Linked DNA regions of Sinobacterium norvegicum. The protein of the gene in region 1 interacts with the protein of each later gene in a pairwise test. Links are inferred from orthologs where the notes say so. Each region holds a gene or a part of one and is shown on either strand. Other genes may lie near its edges. The genes, in order: L9P87_RS09885 and mrdA.

What was found.
Region 2: the proteins of L9P87_RS09885 (region 1) and mrdA interact in binary tests that used the Escherichia coli proteins (3 or more experiments, as listed by UniProt). The link is inferred for Sinobacterium norvegicum from one-to-one orthologs.

Annotation. Positions count from the first base shown.
Region 1 is NZ_CAKLPX010000002.1:188,589-196,187, forward strand. What follows is about bases 7-3,056. They hold L9P87_RS09885 (penicillin-binding protein 1A), read right to left. Parts: upstream 2,732-3,056; coding sequence 281-2,731; downstream 7-280. Other genes in these bases: L9P87_RS09880 (hypothetical protein), read right to left, coding at 7-268; L9P87_RS09890 (pilus assembly protein PilM), read left to right, coding at 2,906-3,056. Outside these bases: more of L9P87_RS09880, read right to left, coding at 1-6; more of L9P87_RS09890, read left to right, coding at 3,057-3,970; L9P87_RS09895 (PilN domain-containing protein), read left to right, coding at 3,970-4,539; L9P87_RS09900 (type IV pilus inner membrane component PilO), read left to right, coding at 4,539-5,141; L9P87_RS09905 (pilus assembly protein PilP), read left to right, coding at 5,155-5,679; L9P87_RS09910 (type IV pilus secretin PilQ), read left to right, coding at 5,742-7,599. UniProt on the Escherichia coli protein: Cell wall formation. Synthesis of cross-linked peptidoglycan from the lipid intermediates.
Region 2 is NZ_CAKLPX010000003.1:159,149-170,824, reverse strand. The notes cover bases 4,114-7,076. They hold mrdA (penicillin-binding protein 2), read right to left. Parts: upstream 6,535-7,076; coding sequence 4,693-6,534; downstream 4,114-4,692. Other genes in these bases: rlmH (23S rRNA (pseudouridine(1915)-N(3))-methyltransferase RlmH), read right to left, coding at 6,670-7,076; rodA (rod shape-determining protein RodA), read right to left, coding at 4,114-4,666. Also shown: L9P87_RS12695 (HP0495 family protein), read right to left, coding at 1-105; L9P87_RS12690 (D-alanyl-D-alanine carboxypeptidase family protein), read right to left, coding at 131-1,309; L9P87_RS12685 (septal ring lytic transglycosylase RlpA family protein), read right to left, coding at 1,492-2,361; mltB (lytic murein transglycosylase B), read right to left, coding at 2,478-3,452; more of rodA, read right to left, coding at 3,518-4,113; more of rlmH, read right to left, coding at 7,077-7,140; rsfS (ribosome silencing factor), read right to left, coding at 7,147-7,485; nadD (nicotinate-nucleotide adenylyltransferase), read right to left, coding at 7,622-8,278; L9P87_RS12650 (glutamate-5-semialdehyde dehydrogenase), read right to left, coding at 8,293-9,549; L9P87_RS12645 (cation:proton antiporter family protein), read left to right, coding at 9,782-11,380; L9P87_RS12640 (calcium/sodium antiporter), read left to right, coding at 11,476-11,676. UniProt on the Escherichia coli protein: Catalyzes cross-linking of the peptidoglycan cell wall. Responsible for the determination of the rod shape of the cell. Is probably required for lateral peptidoglycan synthesis and maintenance of the correct diameter during lateral and centripetal growth.

The DNA.
Region 1 (7,599 bases):
AGCCTCTGTCGCCCCAGATACGAATTGTGTCATCTAGGCTTTCTCCTTTGTACAGGGCGATAATCTTGCCGTCCATAGAGTTATCGTTATGGCTAACGATTGTGACATGGGCGACGGCATCCACCTCGTCTATCAGCCAGCTAAAAGGGCCTTGCCACTGGCAGCCACAATTATTGGCGGTATCCATGTCGGCAAAGCTGTCGGCGCTTGTAGTAGTGCATGCAGCGAGCAGAAAAAGGGTGCCGAAGAAGTACAACGCTAATTGCAAAAGGTGTCTCTCTTATTCAAATAGATCGTTTTCTAAGTTTAAGTCTTCTTCAAGGTCTACCGGGTTGGATATGCCTGTATTTGATTCGCGCACAGGTACATTTTCACTTCGGAATGTTTCGAAGATTGCATTGCCCTGGTTGGCGCTGGCTAATTCGCCTGTTTCGGGGTCTATCCTGACAGTAACCAGGCCGTCAGGTTGCTGTCGATTTTTGCTCTCACTGCCCTTCAGTGCCTCGGACATGAAATCTATCCATATAGGGAGTGCGGCACTGCCGCCATACTCGCGTCGTCCCATATTGTCGTAGCGATCGAAACCAACCCAGGTAGTGGTGACAATATCTTGGTTGTAGCCAGAGAACCAAGCGTCTGTTGGGCCGTTAGTGGTACCTGTTTTTCCTGCTAAGTCATGTCGTTTGAGGCTCAAGGCTCTGCGCCCTGTTCCCTTTGTGATGACGTCCATCAGCATGGAGTCAATCAAGTACGCAACTCTGGCATCGATAACTTGTTCGGCGTAGTTAGGGAGCTTGGCCTCGCTATCGGTGGTCAATATTTGCTCAAGACTTTGGGCTTCATCCGATGCTTGATCATTGTTGTTGTCGGTGTCTATGTCGCAGTCGGGTAAGCGGCATACGGTGGCTGGGTTTGCTGAAAATAGGATGTTCTGTTGGTCGTCCTCAATCCTCTCTATCAAATAGGGTTCAACCCCATACCCCCCGTTAGCTAAAATTGCATAGCCTTTAACCAGTTCCATTGGGGTGAGTGCGTAGCTGCCAAGAGCGAGAGACAGATCTCTTGGCATGGCGTCGCTATCAAAGCCGAAGCGGTTCATATAGCGGATTGTCTTGTTGATGCCTGTTTCTCTGAGGATGCGTATAGAGACGAGGTTTCGTGAGCTGTATAGGGCTTTTCTTAGGCGGGTTGGGCCATAAAAGTTACCGCTAGAGTTGACTGGTCTCCAGGTATCTTCGAGTTTCGCGCTATCGAATACAACTGGGGCATCATTGATGATGGTCGCCGGTGTCAGGCCGTGCTCGAGCGCTGCGGCATAGACAAATGGTTTGAAGTTAGAGCCGGGTTGGCGCTTGGCCTGTAGGGCGCGGTTAAAATTGCTTTGCCTGAAGTCAAAGCCGCCAACAAGGGCAATAATGGCGCCGTTGTGCGGTGAGAGAGCGATCATAGCGCCTTCGATATTCGGGCGTTGCGTAATATCGTAGCCTGAGGCGGTTTTTTGTACGCGAATAATGTCACCAACAGCGATGATCTCTTCTAACGATTTTGGTTTGGCGCCGACGCTATTAACAGAAAGGTATGGCGATAGCTTGCTCATGCTGTCGCTCCAGCTCAGAACTGCTTCGCTGTTATCTCTAAAGCGTAAGGTTGCCAAGTTGTCTTCTAGAGCGATAACAGCTGCTGGAATCATATTGGCTATGACGCGGTATGAGGACAGTGCATTACTCGTACTCTCTTCGCTGATGTCTTCTAGCTGTGCTTCCGGTCCGCGATAGCCGTGGCGGTTATCATAGGCTTTTAGACCGGTAATCATTGCCTCTTGTGCTTTGATCTGCAGTTTGCCAGAGACGGTGGTGTAGACTTCATAGCCGTCGGTGTAGGCATTGTTGCCGTATAGCTCAATCATTTCTTGGCGAGCCATTTCGGCAATATAGGGGCTGTCCACGGCGACCTTGGAGCCATGGTAGCTGGCGGTGATGGCTTGGCGAGTGGCCTCTTTATACATATCGTCATCGATGTAATTGAGGTTTTTCATGCGCCCGAGTATCCAGTCTCGGCGACTTTGTGCGCGAGTGGGGTTAGCAAGAGGATTGTATGCAGAAGGGGCTTTTGGCAGTCCGGCGATCATGGCAAGCTGGGCGAGATTCAGTTCGGATATACTCTTGCCATAATAGACTTGGGCGGCGGCAGCAATGCCATAGGCTCTGTTGCCAAGAAAAATTTTGTTAATGTAGAGTTCGAGTATTTCATCCTTGTTTAGCTCTCTTTCAATTTGAATGGCTAGCAGGATTTCGCGGAATTTTCTTGAAAATGTTCGCTTATGGCTAAGAAAATAGTTCTTGGCCACTTGCATGGTGATGGTTGAGCCGCCCGATTGAATATGCCCTGTCATCAATAATTGTGATGCAGCGCGTAGTAAGCCTTTGATATCTACGCCATGATGCGTATAAAAGCCGTCGTCCTCGGCAGCGAGAATTGCTTTGACGAAAAGCGGCGGTATTTGTTGGTGGTTTATTGGGATTCGGCGCTCTTCGCCAAACTCTCCAATTAGCTCGCCTTCTTGGGTGTAGATCCTTAGCGGTGTTTTTAATTCCACCTCTCGCAGCGACTCCGGAGACGGCAGTTGTGGTGAAAGATAGATGAATGCCGCCGACAGTACTAAACCTGTTCCGCTGACAAATAAAACAAATAGCGATAAGAGTAGTTTGAGTGTTGAACGAGGTAAAGGCATAAAAATCTCTTTAAATTAAAAGGCTTGCCAAGTTAAATATGTTGGCTAAGCTGTAAAGACAGGTATTATAGAGTGTTTTAGATGACATATATATTTGCTTGATCACGAAAGCTGTTATTTAATGAAACATATTATAAAAAACGTAAGTTACGGATCGAATAGGGAAAAAATACTTTGACTGGCCTATTTGGAAGGAAAAAGACATCAGCTTTGTTGGGGCTGGATGTCAGCTCAACTTCTGTGAAGTTGTTAGAGATCAGCAATGCTGGTGGAAAGTATAAGGTTGAATCTTATGCTGTGGCCACGCTGCCTCCTGGGGCTGTGGTGGAAAAAAATATCAATGACCTTGACGGTGTTCGTGATTCTGTCATTAAGGCTCAGCAGCTCTCTAAGAGCAAGGTTAAGAATGTTGCCGTTGCTGTAGCAGGCTCTGCTGTCATCTTGAAAAATATCGAGATGGATGCGGGTTTAAATGATTACGATATGGAGCAGCAGATTGTCGCTGAGGCCGATCAATATATTCCTTATGCTCTTGATGAGGTGGCAATAGACTTCGATGTGCTGGGCACAGTAGAGGGCAATGATGATGTTGCCGATGTCTTGTTAGCTGCGTGTCGCAAGGAAAATGTTGATATGCGAGTGGATGCTATCGAGCGTGCGGGGCTGCAGCCAAAGGTTGTTGATATTGAAGCCTATGCAATGGAGCGTAGCTTTAAGTTGTTGCAGAGTAATTTGGCGTTAGATGACGACAAGGTCATTGCGTTAATTGATATCGGCGCAACGATGACAACGCTAAACGTCTTTCATGGTGGTCAGTCTGTTTATACCCGTGAGCAGTTATTTGGTGGCAAACAGCTAACCGAAGATATTCAGCGTCGTTATGGTATGAGTGTCGCCGAAGCCGGCCTGGCAAAAAAGCAGGGTGGCCTTCCTGATGATTATGACAGTGAGGTGTTGAACCCTTTCCGTGATGCGGTTGTTCAGCAGATCACTCGAGCGTTGCAGTTCTTCTTTTCAGCGACCCAATATAACGATATAGATTTTGCTATCTTGGCCGGCGGTGTCGCCTCGTTAGAGGGGTTGGCTGAAAAGGTGCAAGAAGGATTGGGTGTCGGTGTTGAGACCGCGAACCCGTTTGCGGAGATGGCGGTTGCCTCCAAGGTTGATGCCTTGGCCCTGAGTAATGATGCTCCATCGCTTATGATTGCCTGTGGCTTGGCCATGAGGAGCTTCGAATAATGGCTACTATTAATTTACTCCCTTGGCGCGAAGAGCAACGAGAAGAGCAAAAGAAAGAATTTTTAACTATCTGTGGTGTCAGCGTGCTAGCGGCAATATTAGTTGTTGTGGCCTACTACAGTGTTGTTGATAAGGCGGTAACTGACCAGCAATCCAGAAACGATTTTGTGCAGCGGCATATTACCGATTTGGATGATCAGGTCAAAGAGATCAAAGAACTCAAAGCCAAGCGTAAACTGATGCTGGATCGCATGAAGGTCGTACAGGATTTGCAGGGCACTCGTCCCTATATCGTCCATTTGTTCGACGAACTTGTTGGTGCCATCCCCGACGGCCTGTTTTTGACGCAGGTGGAGTCTACCAGCGGAGTTATTTCGTTGACTGGCACCGCCGAGTCGAGTCAGCGAGTCTCATCGCTGATGCGCGCCCTTGAAGCCTCCGATTGGTTTAAGGGGCCAAATCTAACAGAGGTCAACGCCAATCGTGCGTTTGGCGAGCAAGGTAACGATTTCAAAATGACGGTAAAACTTGAGGTCCCAGGGCAAAGCGATCCGGAGGGAGAGTCTTAATGTCATTCAAAGAATCAATGGAGTCGATGCAAGACTTCGATATCAATAGCCTTGAATTTGAAAATGTTGGTATATGGCCGGCTCCCGTTAAGGCTGTTTGCTGGGCGCTGTGTTTTGTCATCGTAGTCGCAATTGGTTATTTCTATGTGGTCAGTGATCTCGAAGACAAATTAGTCAGGGAGCAAAATAAAGAGCAAAAGCTTAAAGAAACCTTTCGCAAGCGGGCTTTTGAGGCTGCAAACCTCGAATCGTATCGAGCGCAGATGGTCGAGATAGAAGAAAACTTTGGTGCGCTATTAGGTCAGCTTCCACGTGATGCGGAAATCCCTGGCTTACTTGAGGATATTACTCGAGTCGGTAATAACAATGGTCTTGAGTTCGAGAAGATAGACCTGCAGAAGGAGGTACCGGTTGAGTTTTATGTACGCCAGCCGATTAACATTTCGGTAACCGGCAGCTATCACGACTTTGGTACCTTTGTTAGTGGTGTGTCGAATTTGCCCCGGATTGTTAAGCTCCAAAACTTTGTTATCGAGCCGCTCAATGATAGCGGTGCCTTAACAATGAATGTCTTAGCAGAAACTTACCGTTACAAGGACTAGTGAGAGAATAATAATGATCGCTAAAAAATTATTAGTCGTCGTCGCTGTCTTGGCCGTTACGGCATGTTCAAACGATGACTTTGGGGACTTAGAAAACTATATGGACGAGGTGAAGTCTCGTCCAGTGGGGACGATACAAGCAATACCTGTTTATCCGCCGCACCAATCATATGCATACTCGTCAGCAGCAAAGAGGTCGCCTTTTGTAAAGCCTATATCGGTACAAGATATTGCCCGGCTCGCGTTGCCCAGACAAAATGTTAAACCTGATTTAAACCGTCAAAAAGATCCGTTGGAGGATTATTCCATCGATGATTTGGCGATGGTTGGTACGCTGACCTTTAGTGGTGTTCTGTGGGCGTTGGTCGATGATGGTAGTGGTGCTGTACATCACGTCAAAAACGGCAGTTATATGGGAAGAAACCATGGCCAAATCATTGATATATCAGCAAATCAGATCGCTGTTATGGAGATTGTGGCCAACGGTAAAAAAGGTTGGGCTGAGCGTCCTCGAACTATTAATCTTAAAGAAGAATAACGGCGGCGAACACCATGCAAAAATTAAATCAAAAAGTTCGAAACGTTAATCAGGGGTTCTCGGTGAGACTGATAAAAAAAGCAGCATTAGGATTGACTGTAACGGCAGCAATGTTGACTAGCCTTTTGGCTAACGCCGTTACCATGGAAAATATCGAATTCAACTCACTTCCCGGTGAGCGTGTTCAGGTGATTATGAGCTTTGATGGTGCTCCACCAGAGCCGAAGGCATATACGATTGAAAAGCCAGCAAGAATATCGTTGGATTTGGCTGATGTTGAGAGTGGTATTGCCAAAAAGAAGCATACGCTAAACATTGGTGTTACCGAGTCTGTGACAGTTTTAGGCACCAGCGATCGCACGCGAGTTGTGTTCAGCCTGAGTCAGCTATCTAACTACACCGCCAAGGTGGAGGGCAATGACCTGGTGGTTGTTATCGGTTCAGAGGCATCGAAGACGTATATTAAGAAGTCTAATGACGATATTATGACGGCAGTCAATAAAGAGAGTGGCAGCTCTAAATCAATTGACAGTCTTGACTTTCAGCGCGGTGAAGATGGGGAGGGCAAGTTGTTGCTGGGGCTTTCTTCAATCGATGTCGATGTCGATATGGTCAAGGAAGGTCGGTATATCAAATTAACATTTGACGATGTTTCAATTGCAAATGAACTGGAGCGCACATTCGACGTATTAGATTTCGCTACACCGGTTAAGACTGTGATAGCGAAAGAGTCAAAGAACGGTCAATCAAGTGTTATTAGTTTAGAGCCTATGGGTGAGTATGATTACCTAGCTTATCAGGTTGAAAACACTTATGTCGTCAGTGTTCGCCCACTGAGCCCAGAGGAGGTACAGGCTAAGCGTTCTGAGTTTGAATACACTGGTGAGCGTTTGTCCTTAAACTTCCAGGATATAGAAGTGCGTGCTGTGCTTCAGTTGATTGCTGATTTTACCGGCTTAAACCTCGTTGCCAGCGACCAGGTTAGCGGTAAAATCACCTTGCGCTTGCAGAATGTACCCTGGGATCAGGCATTGGACTTGGTGTTAAAAACCAAGGCGCTTGGTAAGCGTCAAGTCGGCAATGTGTTGATGATTGCCCCGGCTGAAGAATTGGCCAACCAGGAGCGTCAGCGCATTGAGGCAAACAAGCAGATCGAGGAGTTAGCCCCGTTAAGTACTGAGCTATTTAGGATCCGCTACCACAGTGCAGAATCTATTTTCAATCTATTCAAAGATGACAGCGAAGAGGGTAGCAAGAGTATGCTGTCTCCCCGCGGTCACGCGATTTGGGATGAGCGAACAAACTCGCTGATTATTACTGAGACTGCCAATCGACTAGAAGAATTTAGAACATTATTAGCGGCCATCGATATTCCGGTTAGGCAGGTATTAATCGAGGCTCGTCTTGTCGCTGCAGATACTAACTTTAAAGAAGAGCTTGGCGTTCGCTGGGGTGCGGCTAAGCAGGGGATTGGTGACCATGTAAATGTAGCTGACAGCTTGGAATCCCTATTTTTGCAAGAGATCGGTGCCGATATTTTCCCAGCCCCCATCATGGTAGATATGGGTGCCTCTCCATCACAAACGTCAAGCATTGCAGTTGGCTACACCAATGCGGGTCTTAACCTATCGGCCGAAATCAGTGCGATGGAAAGTAATGGTCGCGGTGAACTGGTTGCTGAGCCAAAGGTTATTACTGGTGATAAGCAAAAAGCCGTGATCAAGGCCGGTCAAGAATTACCGTTCCTAGAGTCATCTTCCAGCGGTGAAACCACGGTTTCATTTAAAGAAGCTGTGTTGAAACTTGAGGTAACGCCGTATATCACACCCGACGATCGTGTCATGATGCAGTTGGAGATTAACCAAGACGAATCCACTGAGTTTATTACCGGTGAGTTTGGCTCGCAGATTCCGATTATCG
Region 2 (11,676 bases), on another replicon or contig:
GATATCGCAGACCAAAGCAGGAAAATCATGCGCTGAGTCGCCAATCACTTTGATCAAATAACTGCAGGGAAATTCAATCTTTGGTGGCTCTTGATTATTCGTCATTACATCTAACCTTTCATATTCGCTATTAAGAGAATAGCCCGACAAAGAACAATACGATTGAATCCCACAGACGAGAGATAAAACCAGCTTCCTCTACCGCCTGCAAGGCAACAAGAGGCTTGTTAGCCAACTCCTCGCCATCGAGGCTGATGATAAGACGCCCCAGCTCCTGACCACTTTCAAACGGCGCCTTTATCACGGTATCAACCTCCATCACCGCCTCGAGGTTGTTCGATTGACCGCGGGCCAGTGTCAAGATCAAATCATCGACCAAGCCCAGCTCGACGCTGTCGCCAACACCGCTCCAAACCTTACTGGTGATCAGCGGCTCGGCAGCCTGATAAAGCATTTCAGTCTCAAAATAACGGAAGCCATAGCTCAATAATTTTTGTGTTTCCTGTACTCGCGATTCCTCTGTACGCGTGCCCATAACAGAGGCAATTAAACGCATGTCCTGGCGTTTGGCCGAGGCGACCAAGCAATAGCCAGCCTCGCTGGTGTGACCTGTTTTTAAGCCATCAACACTGGGGTCGCGCCACAGCAACTTATTGCGGTTGGGGGTACGGATGCCATTAAAGGTGAAATCGCGCTTGGCATACATTTCATAGTCGGTGGGGAAATCGTTAACAATCGCCTGGGCCAGCAGCGCCATATCATAAGCCGTGCTGTAGTGACCATCGGCGGGCAGACCATGGGCATTGATAAAATGCGTATTGCGCATGCCCAATAACTCGGCGTGTTTATTCATCACCTGGGCAAAACCATCTTCACTGCCGGCTAGATGCTCGGCCACGGCAACACTGGCATCGTTGCCTGAGGAGACAATAATTCCCTTGTGCAGGTCGTCGAGCTTAACCATCTTGCCGACTTCGATCCACATCAGCGAAGAACCGCGGAATTTTGGGTTTGATGCCCAGGCATTTTTGCTGATTTTGACCATGTCTTCTTTATGTGCGTTGCCCTGAGCCTCCTCATAGGAAACCACATAGCTGGTCATCATCTTGGTCAGGCTGGCGGGGGGCAGCGGCTCATCGGCATTGTGCTGAGCGATAATTTTACCGCTGTCGGCATCCATCAGCACCCACGACTTGGCGGCCAGCTTTGGCTCGGCAGGAATTAAAGATGGCGCCGCGGATACGGCTGCAGTCGTTAACGCACCGGCGCAAACCAGCGCACAGGCAGAAAAGAATTTAGTAAGTTTCATTGTTAACTGGCTAATGCCTCTGTTGTAGGTGAAAAATCAAGATTAAATAAGAGCGTTGATGACCGAACGTCTGATTCATCGCAGCCATTGTAGCGTATTACCGCCAGACTATTAATAGCTGCCGTCATCAACCGCTATTAGAGCCTACCTTCAGCGACAAGTTCAGCGACATTAGCGATAAATTATTGCTTAACCAGGCGGCCAGAACCCAGCCCCTGCCGCTCCAGTAACTGCTGAACATCCTTGGCCCGCGCCTCGTCAATTAACGGTCCAATACGCACCCGGTAAAGCTGTTGATTCTGTGCCGTTGTCACCTCGGAAACCGTCACTGGGTCATCGACTGCGGCTCGCAAACGAACAGCTAAGTTATTGGCATTATTGCGGTTCGAGGTCGCAGCCACCTGAATAAACGGCTGCTCGGGAGACGCCGAGACAGACGGTTTTAGCGGTGTCGATTCGGCTCTGCGCTGCTGCGCCAAGGCCAGCTGCTGACGTTCCCAGGCCACCGGATCAATATACTCAACCTCGACCTGAGCCACGCCCTTGTCGACATAATCGAGCTTTATCGCCGCCGCATAGGATAGATCGATAATTCGACCGGGGTGAAACGGGCCACGATCGTTAACCCGGACAATAACCTGTTTGCCATTTGCCTTATTAGTGACTCGAACATAACTAGGGATCGGCAGAGTTTTATGCGCCGCCGTCATTGCGTATTGGTTATAAACCTCGCCATTACTGGTGTTACGGCCATGAAATTTTGCGCCATACCATGAGGCGCCGCCGCTCTCTTTGTAGCCAGCGCCCGTGGGCAGCAACGAGTATTGAATACCGGCCACCATATAAGGTGAGCGATTGCCAGCACGCGTGACCGCTTCAACTTTCGGTGTCGCGTCAATAATGCTGTCTGCCGATGGCCGATGCGTCGGCGCACTGTCCTTACCCGGGGTAATGGGCTCATTGCGCGGGCCGGTGCTGGTCGACGTACAGCCAATTAAGATCATGCTGAACAGCGTCACAATACTGAGGCCTAATCGACTAACATTTTGCATCCAATATTCCTGGTAACGGTGGTTTGATTAACGGCCGATATTAAACATCGATACTAATAAAACAGTGGGTTAGCGGCAATGAGAACAAAGTTCACTACCGCCTGATTTGCGGTATATCAAGGTTTAATCAATGCCGCCACATCTTGACTCAATTGGTAGACGGCCATCGCATAAAGATGGCTGTGATTGTAACGCGTAATGGTATAGAAATTCGGTAATGTGATCCAATACTCACTGCCGTACTCGCCCTGCAATTGCCATATATTGGCCTTCATCGCCGAGGGTAATGACTGCGAGGGTTGAAAACCTGCAGTCTGCAGTTCACCCACGGTTGAATTAAGCTCGAGGCCAGTATTAACCTTGCTCTGATCGCTGTTTTTATTCACCGCCACGCGGGTTGTCACCGGCTGACCACTCTGCCAGCCATGGACCTTGAAATAATTAGCGACACTGCCGATGGCATCACTGGGGTTATGCCAGATATCGGTCTTACCATCGCCGTCGAAATCCACGGCATAGTGGCGATAACTGCTGGAGATAAACTGCCCCCAACCCATAGCACCGGCATAAGAACCTTTCAGTGACAGCGGGTCGACGCCCTGCTCACGGGTTAGAATCAGGTATTGCTCTAGCTCTGAGCGAAAAAACGGCGCTCTCGGCGGGTAGTCGAAGGCCAGCGTCGACAGCGAATCAATCACTCGGTAGCGGCCGGTATAGGTGCCGTACTGAGTTTCAATACCAATAATAGCGACGATGATTTCGGCGGGAACACCATACACGCTCTCGGCCCTATCGAGTTCTTTTTGATAGGTTTGATAAAACGCTGCTCCGCGCTCGGCCCGGTCCCCCACCAAGAATATTCGACGGTAGTCCTTCCACTCTTTCACCTTCTCTGCCGGGCGAGAGATGGCATCGACAATAGACTGCTTTTTTTCGGCGCTGCTAAATAATGGCTCCAGTTGCTGACGCTGAAACTGATGTTTCTCGACCATCTCATCGATAAATTGCTGAACCGCCGGTTGCTCGCTGTAATCCGCTTGAGCAACAAGGCTTGCAGTCGATAATAATATGGCTAACCAGCCTGCTTTCACTGTCAATTTTCTCTCCTTCATAGAAAATAGTGGCGCATAAGATAATGCTGCCGCATACAACCAAACTAGTGTGTTAGACGTTTTTTCTCGGTACTAATGGCCATTAATACACCAAAACCTGCCAGTAATGTGACCAGCGCCGTGCCCCCTTGACTGACCAGCGGCAACGGTACACCGACCACCGGTAACAAGCCCGATACCATGCCCATATTGACCAATACATAGACAAAGAAAGTCAGCGTGATACTACCCGCCAACAGTCGGCCAAAGGTGTCCTGCGCCATATAACCAATATGTAAACCCTTGGCGATAATCAACAGATACAAGCCCATCAATACCAGGACCCCGCGCAGACCAAACTCCTCGGCCAAGACGGCGATAATAAAATCGGTATGACTCTCGGGCAGAAATGACAAATGTGATTGAGTACCGTCGAGCCAACCCTTACCACCCCAGCCACCGGAGCCTATCGCCGTCTTCGATTGGATGATATTCCAACCCGCCCCCAAACGGTCGGCCTCGGGGTTAAACAACGTTAAAATGCGCTGTTTTTGATAACCGTGTAGCACAAAGTTCCACGCGGGATAGGCACTGCCTGCAACAATAGCGAGCGCGACAATGACATATCGCCAACTCAAACCGGCAAAGAACAAGATAAACAAACCCGATGAGGCGATAAGAATCGATGTGCCCAAATCCGGCTGCTTGGCGATCAGCAACGTCGGCACAAAAATCACCACCAAACTGACAATAACATGGGAGAATCGAGGCGGCAGGGGCCGCGATGATAAGTACCAGGCAACGGTCATCGGTACCACCAACTTGACCACTTCCGATGGCTGAAATCGCGTCACGCCTAAATCTAACCAGCGCTGAGCGCCCTTGGCACCGACGCCGACAAAAATCACCGCAACCAACAAACCAAGACAGCCGACATAGGCAAATGGCGCCACCTGGCGATAGAAATTTACGCTGAACTGGGCGACGATAAACATACCAACATAGGCAACCGCGAAGAACACCGCCTGACGTTTGACATTGACAATGTCTCCTCCGCTGCCACTGTAAAGCACAAACAACCCGCCGCCGCTGATCAGCAGCAGTAACACCAACAACTGCAGGTCGATATGAAGCTTGGCCAACAGGCTGTTCTGGCCGCCGACATTGATACCATCGCCGGCGCTGATTTGACGAACGAAATCACTATTGGCCATGATTAACTCGATATATTGATCGATATCTAAAGGTCACCGCGCACCTCGCCTTGTTCATTGAGCAGATAGGCATTCATTACCGCCAAGGCCATTGGGCCGGCAACCGAACCGCCTCCCTCACCATTCTCAACCACCACAGCAACGGCTATTTTTGGATTCTCTATAGGCGCAAAAGCGATAAACAAGGCATGATCTCGCTTGCGTTTTTCGATCTGCTCAGAGTCGTAACGGGCGTCCTGTGCAATACCAATCACCTGTGCGGTACCTGATTTCCCTGCCACAACATAGGGTGCCTCACGCAATCGTCGGCCAGTGCCGCGAGTGCCGTAAACCACCGCCTTCATCGAGTCGAACACCACATCCCAATTATTAGGGTTGTTGAGGCTTATATCTTCGCGATGAGAGGCATCTCGGCGACCGCTATCGACCACTCTTGGCACTAACTGGTTCCCCTTATTGGCAATAATCGCCGTCGACAATGCCAGCTGCAGCGGTGTCGTTAACATATAGCCCTGGCCGATGCCGGCGATCAGAGTTTCGCCGGGATACCAGACTGTCTGACGATAATTACGCTTCCACTCTCGGCTCGGCACCAGCCCCTTTCGCTCACTGGGCAAATCGATGCCGGTATAGTCGCCCAGGCCAAACTGCTTGGCGAAGACCGCCATGTTATCAATCCCTAAACGATGGGCAAGGTCATAATAATAAACATCACAGGACTGCTCCATGGCCATTTTAAAATCGACCTTGTGGCCATGCCCCCCGCGCTTCCAATCCCGATAACGGTGTTCATCGTTGGGCAGACTAAACCAGCCTGGGTCATTAATCGTCGTTGTTGGCGTCACCGTGCCGTATTCTAAACCGGCCAAACCTATCACCGGCTTCAGTGTTGAGCCCGGCGGATACTGCCCCTGTAGACTGCGGTTAAACAGCGGCAAATCGAGATCGCTACGCAGGGCATTATAGTGTTTAGTGGAGATACCATTCACAAACATATTAATGTCATAGCTTGGGGTACTAACAATGGCAATGACACCACCGGTCTCAGGGTCGATGGCGACAATAGAGCCCCGCTCCTCGCCGAGCGCCTCATAGGCCGCTCGCTGTACCTTGTCATCGATAAATAACGTCAAATCATCGCCCGGCACGGGGTCAACCTGGTCAATAACCCGCAGCACTCGGCCGCGGACATTGGTCTCGACATTGCGGTAACCGACGATGCCGTGTAACTCGTCCTCGTAAAAACGCTCGATACCGGTCTTACCGATAGAGTCTGTACCGGCGTAGTTTTCCCGATCAATTCGCTCCATCTCTCGCTCATTAATACGGCCTACATAGCCGATGGCATGGGCGTAAAGCTCTGGTTCTGGATAGTAACGGCTGAGGCTGCCGACCACCTCGACTCCGGCTAGTTGATAGCGATTGACCGCTAGCGTTGCAATCTCCTCTTCGTTTAACTGAAAACGCAGCGGCACCTGATCGAAGGCGCGGGTCTGCTTTACTCGGCGATTAAAACGCTCGACCTCCTCATCGGTCAAATCGAGCAGCAACCGCAAACGCTCGACGGTAGCATCGAGATCACTCACTCGCTCGCGGGTAATGGCTAGGTTATAAATGGTGCGGTTTTTAGCTAACAGCTTGCCATGACGGTCGTAGATCAAACCTCGGTTTGGCGGGATCGATTGTACATGGACACGGTTTCGGTCTGACTGGGTAGAATATTTTTGATGCTCGGTGATTTGGAGGCTGTAATAGCGATAGCCGATGATGACACAGGCAACAATGACAAAGAGTACGGCAACAATGATACGGCTGGCGTAGAGACGGCGTTCGCCAATCACGTCTTTTATATGGTCTCTAGAGGACATAGCCGATTTTGATGCGCCTAAACAGAAAGGTTAAGTAAAGATCTGTCAGTTATAATTACAGAAATAAGCCCGAAAGACTATCGCTGTTAGTGGATAAACACTAACCATTCACTGGGGTTGTGATGATCGCTTACATTAGGAGCGATGATAGGGGTGGTTTTGGTTGATCGTCCAACCACGGTAAATTTGCTCGGCCAATAAAACACGCACCAGCGGGTGCGGCATGGTCAGTGCTGACAGCGACCATTTTTGGTCGGCCCGCTGCAAACACTCCGAACTTAAACCGTCGGGACCACCAATCAACAGGCAAACGTCTGGGCTGGTCATTTGCCAGTCGGCCATATAGTCAGCCAACTTTTCAGTGCTCCAGCTTTTGCCCAGTACATCGAGTGCGACAACGCGGCTAGACGCCGGCACCTGTGCCAGCATATTAGTGCTTTCACTGGCAATGGCCCGCTTTACATCCGCGCCCTTACCGCGTTTACCCAAGGGGATTTCAACAAACTCCACCTTGAAGGTTGCCGGCAGACGCTTGAGGTATTCATTGACCCCCTCGTCTACCCACTTTGGCATTTTAGAGCCGACGGCAATGATACGAATGCGCACCGTTTTCTACTCGCCGTCCGGACCTGGACCTGCCCACAAGCGCTCTAGGTCATAGAGCTCACGCGCCTCTTCCTGCATGACGTGTACGACCACGCTGTCGAGGTCAACCAATACCCAGTCACCAACGTTGCCGCCTTCAACACCAAGGGGGGCATAATCACGCTTCTTAAATTCCATGGCGACATTATCGGCCAATGATTTTACATGACGAGCCGAGGTGCCGGTGGCAATAATCAACGTGTCGGTAACGTCGGTCAATTGACTCACATCGAGAGAGACAACGTCTCTGGCCTTCAAATCATCTAAAAACTCTAGCGCTAACTCTTTGATTTCTTCAGTATTCATAGTTTTTACTCATTGCTTCTTCGCTGTCACAGCGATGATTAACCGACTGATGGAAATTCCACCACTGAAAGTTTTGCCGCACTATACCGATAGTTTGCCGCCAGCGATACCGTTTATACAGATCAGCAGCCAAGCATTAACGATATAATCGATGCCGTTCAATATAGCTGGCAACAGGGCCTCCGACCAATGGCGCAACCGAGAAGCCCTGGGCGATGCGCTGGCGAATATCCGAGGAAGAGATATCCCACGGTGGCAATTCGATTATCGCCACCCGCCCCCGATGCGAGTCAGACAACTGCTCGACGCCCGACACCAGACGTGGCTGCAACCACGCCGCCAGAGCTGGCTGTTCGTCATCAAGAGGGCGCTGCCAACCTGGACGGGCGCAAACAATCAAATGATTATGATCTGTTATTTGCTGCCAACAATGCCAACTGGTCAGGTTGACCAGCGAATCCATGCCAACACAAAAGGCCAGCCAAGCATCGTCGCCAGATTGTTGGCGCCACTCGGCAAGGGTATCGACGGTATAGGAGAGCGCGTCACGGCGGAACTCACGTTCATCCACCGACAGCCGCGGGTCATCAGCAACAGCCAGCGCCAACATGGCTAGGCGGTGCTGGTCGGCAACCTCCGGTGCCGCACGATGCGGCGGCCTGGCTGCAGGCAGCAGCGCCAACTCATCGAGCTGCAATCGTTGCTGCAACGCCCTTGCCGTCTCGATATGACCGCGGTGAACCGGGTTGAAGGTGCCGCCCCAAAGCGCTTTTTTCATCGACTTACGCGACATCAGAAGTCACCGACTTACTGCCGGATATGACCATCACCAAAGACCACATACTTCTGCGAGGTCAAGCCCTCCAAACCAACCGGACCGCGGGCATGGATCTTATCCGTCGAAATACCGATCTCGGCACCCAGGCCGTATTCGAAGCCATCGGCAAATCGGGTCGAGGCATTGACCATCACCGAACTGGAGTCCACCTCGCGAATAAAACGGCGGGCGCGGCTGTAGTCTTCGGTAATAATCGACTCGGTGTGTTGCGAGCTGTAATGGTTGATATGAACAATTGCGGCATCCATATCATCGACCACCTTAATCGACAGCACCGGTGCTAAATACTCGGTATGCCAGTCCGCTTCGGTGGCGGCAATCGCCTGCGGTAGAATCGCACAGGTTTTTTCACAGCCTCGCAACTCAACACCCTTTTCGGCATACAGCTCAGCCAGGCGTGGCAATATCGACGCGGCTACTGGCTCGGCAACTAAGAGGGTTTCCATGGTGTTACAAGTGCCGTAGCGATGGGTCTTGGCATTGAGGGCAATCGCCTCGGCCTTGGCGACATCGGCCTTGTCATCGATATAGACATGACAGATACCATCGAGGTGTTTGATCACCGGGACCTTGGCATCGTTACTAATACGCTCGATCAAGCCCTTGCCGCCACGGGGAACAATGACGTCGACAAACTCTGGCATGGTAATCAAGGCGCCAACGGCGGCGCGGTCAGTGGTTTCAACAACCTGTACCGCGGCGCTTGGCAGCCCGACACTGGCCAGCGCTGCGGCGACGCACTGGGCGATGGCTTGGTTGGAGTGAATAGACTCGCTGCCACCACGAAGAATGGCCGCATTGCCCGACTTCAGACACAGGCTTGCCGCCTCGACAGTAACATTGGGGCGCGACTCATAAATGATACCAATAACACCCAGGGGCACTCGCATACGGCCGACTTGAATACCACTGGGCATATATTTCATGTCGGTGATTTCTGCAATCGGGTCAGGCAGGGTTGCCACCTGCTGCAGCCCTTCTAACATGCCATCAAAACGCGCCGGCGTTAATTCAAGTCGGTCTAACAGCGCATCGTCCAGGCCGTTTTCTCGACCCGCCTGTAAATCAACGGCATTGGCCGCCAGAACTTGCTCTTTGGCCGCGTTTAACTGCTCAATACAGGCCTGTAAGGCAGCATTCTTTTGCTCGGTGGTGGCCTTGGCCATGGCCCGTGATGCGGCTCGCGCCTGACGACCAACATCGGTCATGTATTGCTCTACGTTCATCGTGTCGTCCAAACTATTTATAAATAATACTCAATTGCTTAGCCGATAATATCGAATGAAATATTTACTCAATCATCGTCTGCTAATCTGCAAATACAACGCCGCGTATGCTATTTTATAGCGGCGGAATAATAAGGGCGATGATTATAACACGCTATCACTCTGTCGTAAGGGTAACTGCTTATTCACCGCCATCGAACCGCTGTTTTATAGATTAAGGTAGAAAACCCCTGTGGATATCCTAAGCTTTGCCATCATTCTTGGACTCGCCCTCGGCAGCGGCCTGGTCTTTAAACGCTTTGGACTCCCCCCTATGATTGGCTTCTTGGTCAGCGGCTTTATTCTCGGTGAGTTCAACCTCAACACGCCCTGGCTCGAGCCATTGGCCGATGTCGGTATTTTGCTGCTGCTATTTACCATTGGCCTCAAACTCGAGTTACGCGCCCTTGCCATGCCACAGGTATGGGCAGCTACCGGCCTGCATATGATCGCTTCAGTCGGCGCCATGATGCTGATCCTCAAGGGTATTGCCATGACGATCGGCAGCCATTACCTGGGGCAGGACTGGGCCAGCCTTGCCACTATCGCCTTCGCCTTATCGTTCTCCTCCACGGTCTTCGTGGTCAAAGTGCTGGAGGACCGCGGCGAAAGTAACTCACTGCATGGCAAGATCGCCATCGGCATACTGATCATGCAAGACCTGATTGCCGTTGCCTACCTGACGATCAACAGCGGCGTACTGCCCAACATCTGGGCACTGACCATCCCGTTGATTGTCATCGCCAGGCCATTAATCTTAAAAATTATGGCCTACAGCGGCCACGACGAGTTACTGGTACTGCTCGGCTTCGCCTACGCTATCGGCGCCGCCGCACTGTTTAAATTTGCTGGCCTGAAACCCGACTTGGGCGCCCTGTTTATGGGCGTGGTGCTGGCTGGCGATATCAAAACCCGCGAACTGGCCAAGACACTGCCTAAGTTTAAAGAGCTGTTTTTGGTCGGTTTTTTTATGACCATCGGCAGTGCCGGCCTGCCGGATGCCGATGCCTGGATCCTGGCGCTGATTATTACCGCTTTCGTCTTTTTCAAACCGCTGGGCTACATGCTGCTGTTAACCCGTATGCGACTGCGAGCACGCTCTGCTTTATTAAGCTCACTGGCATTGACTAACTACAGCGAATTCGGCCTCATCGTCGCTGTCCTTGGTGCCTCCAGCGGCATTATCGACAGCCAGTGGCCGGCAATTATTGCCCTTACCATCGTGCTAAGTTTCACCATCGCCGCCCAACTCAACAAAGTGGCCCATAAAATCTATGACAAACATGGCGAGAAGCTCCGCCACCTAGAAACCAGCAAACGCATCAACGAACAGAAACCGGTCGACACCGATAATGCTCAGATCCTGGTCGTCGGCATGGGGCGGGTGGGCACCGGCGCCTATGACTACCTCCGCGAACACTATGGCGACGTGGTACTCGGTCTCGATGAAAGCGCCAAGCGCGCACGTGTTCACACCGATGCTGGTCGGCAGGTTTATCAGGGCGACGGCACCGATAGAGACTTTCTGGTTCGCCTAGACCGTCAAAAAGTGAAGCTCATCATGCTGGCGATGACCAACCACGCCGAAAACATCCGCGCCGCAGAGACCATCCGCATGCTGGGTTACCACGGCATTATTGCCGCCACAGCCCACTTTACCGACGAACAGAACGAGCTTACCGAGATGGGAATTACCGCCTTTAACCTCTATGCCGAGGCGGGGACTGGTTTTGCCGAGCACGTACACGCTGAGCTTGGCGAGCTGCCGTTTAAACCCACACCGAGCTATTAATAGGGTATTCTCTACAGCATGCTGATTAATACTCGACAGTGACATTTTCCGGCCTATAATGCTCGGCCAGTTTTTTATTACATTGAGGTTTTACTGTGAGCTTACTCCCCGCCATTGCCGCCATTGTTATCGGCTTTGCTCTACTGGTTTGGAGCGCCGATAAATTTGTCCTTGGCGCCTCTAATACCGCCCGCATCTTTGGCCTACCGCCGTTGATTGTCGGCGTTGTCATCGTCGGTATCGGCACCTCTGCACCCGAGATGCTGGTCTCAGCCATTGCCGCAATGGACGGCAAG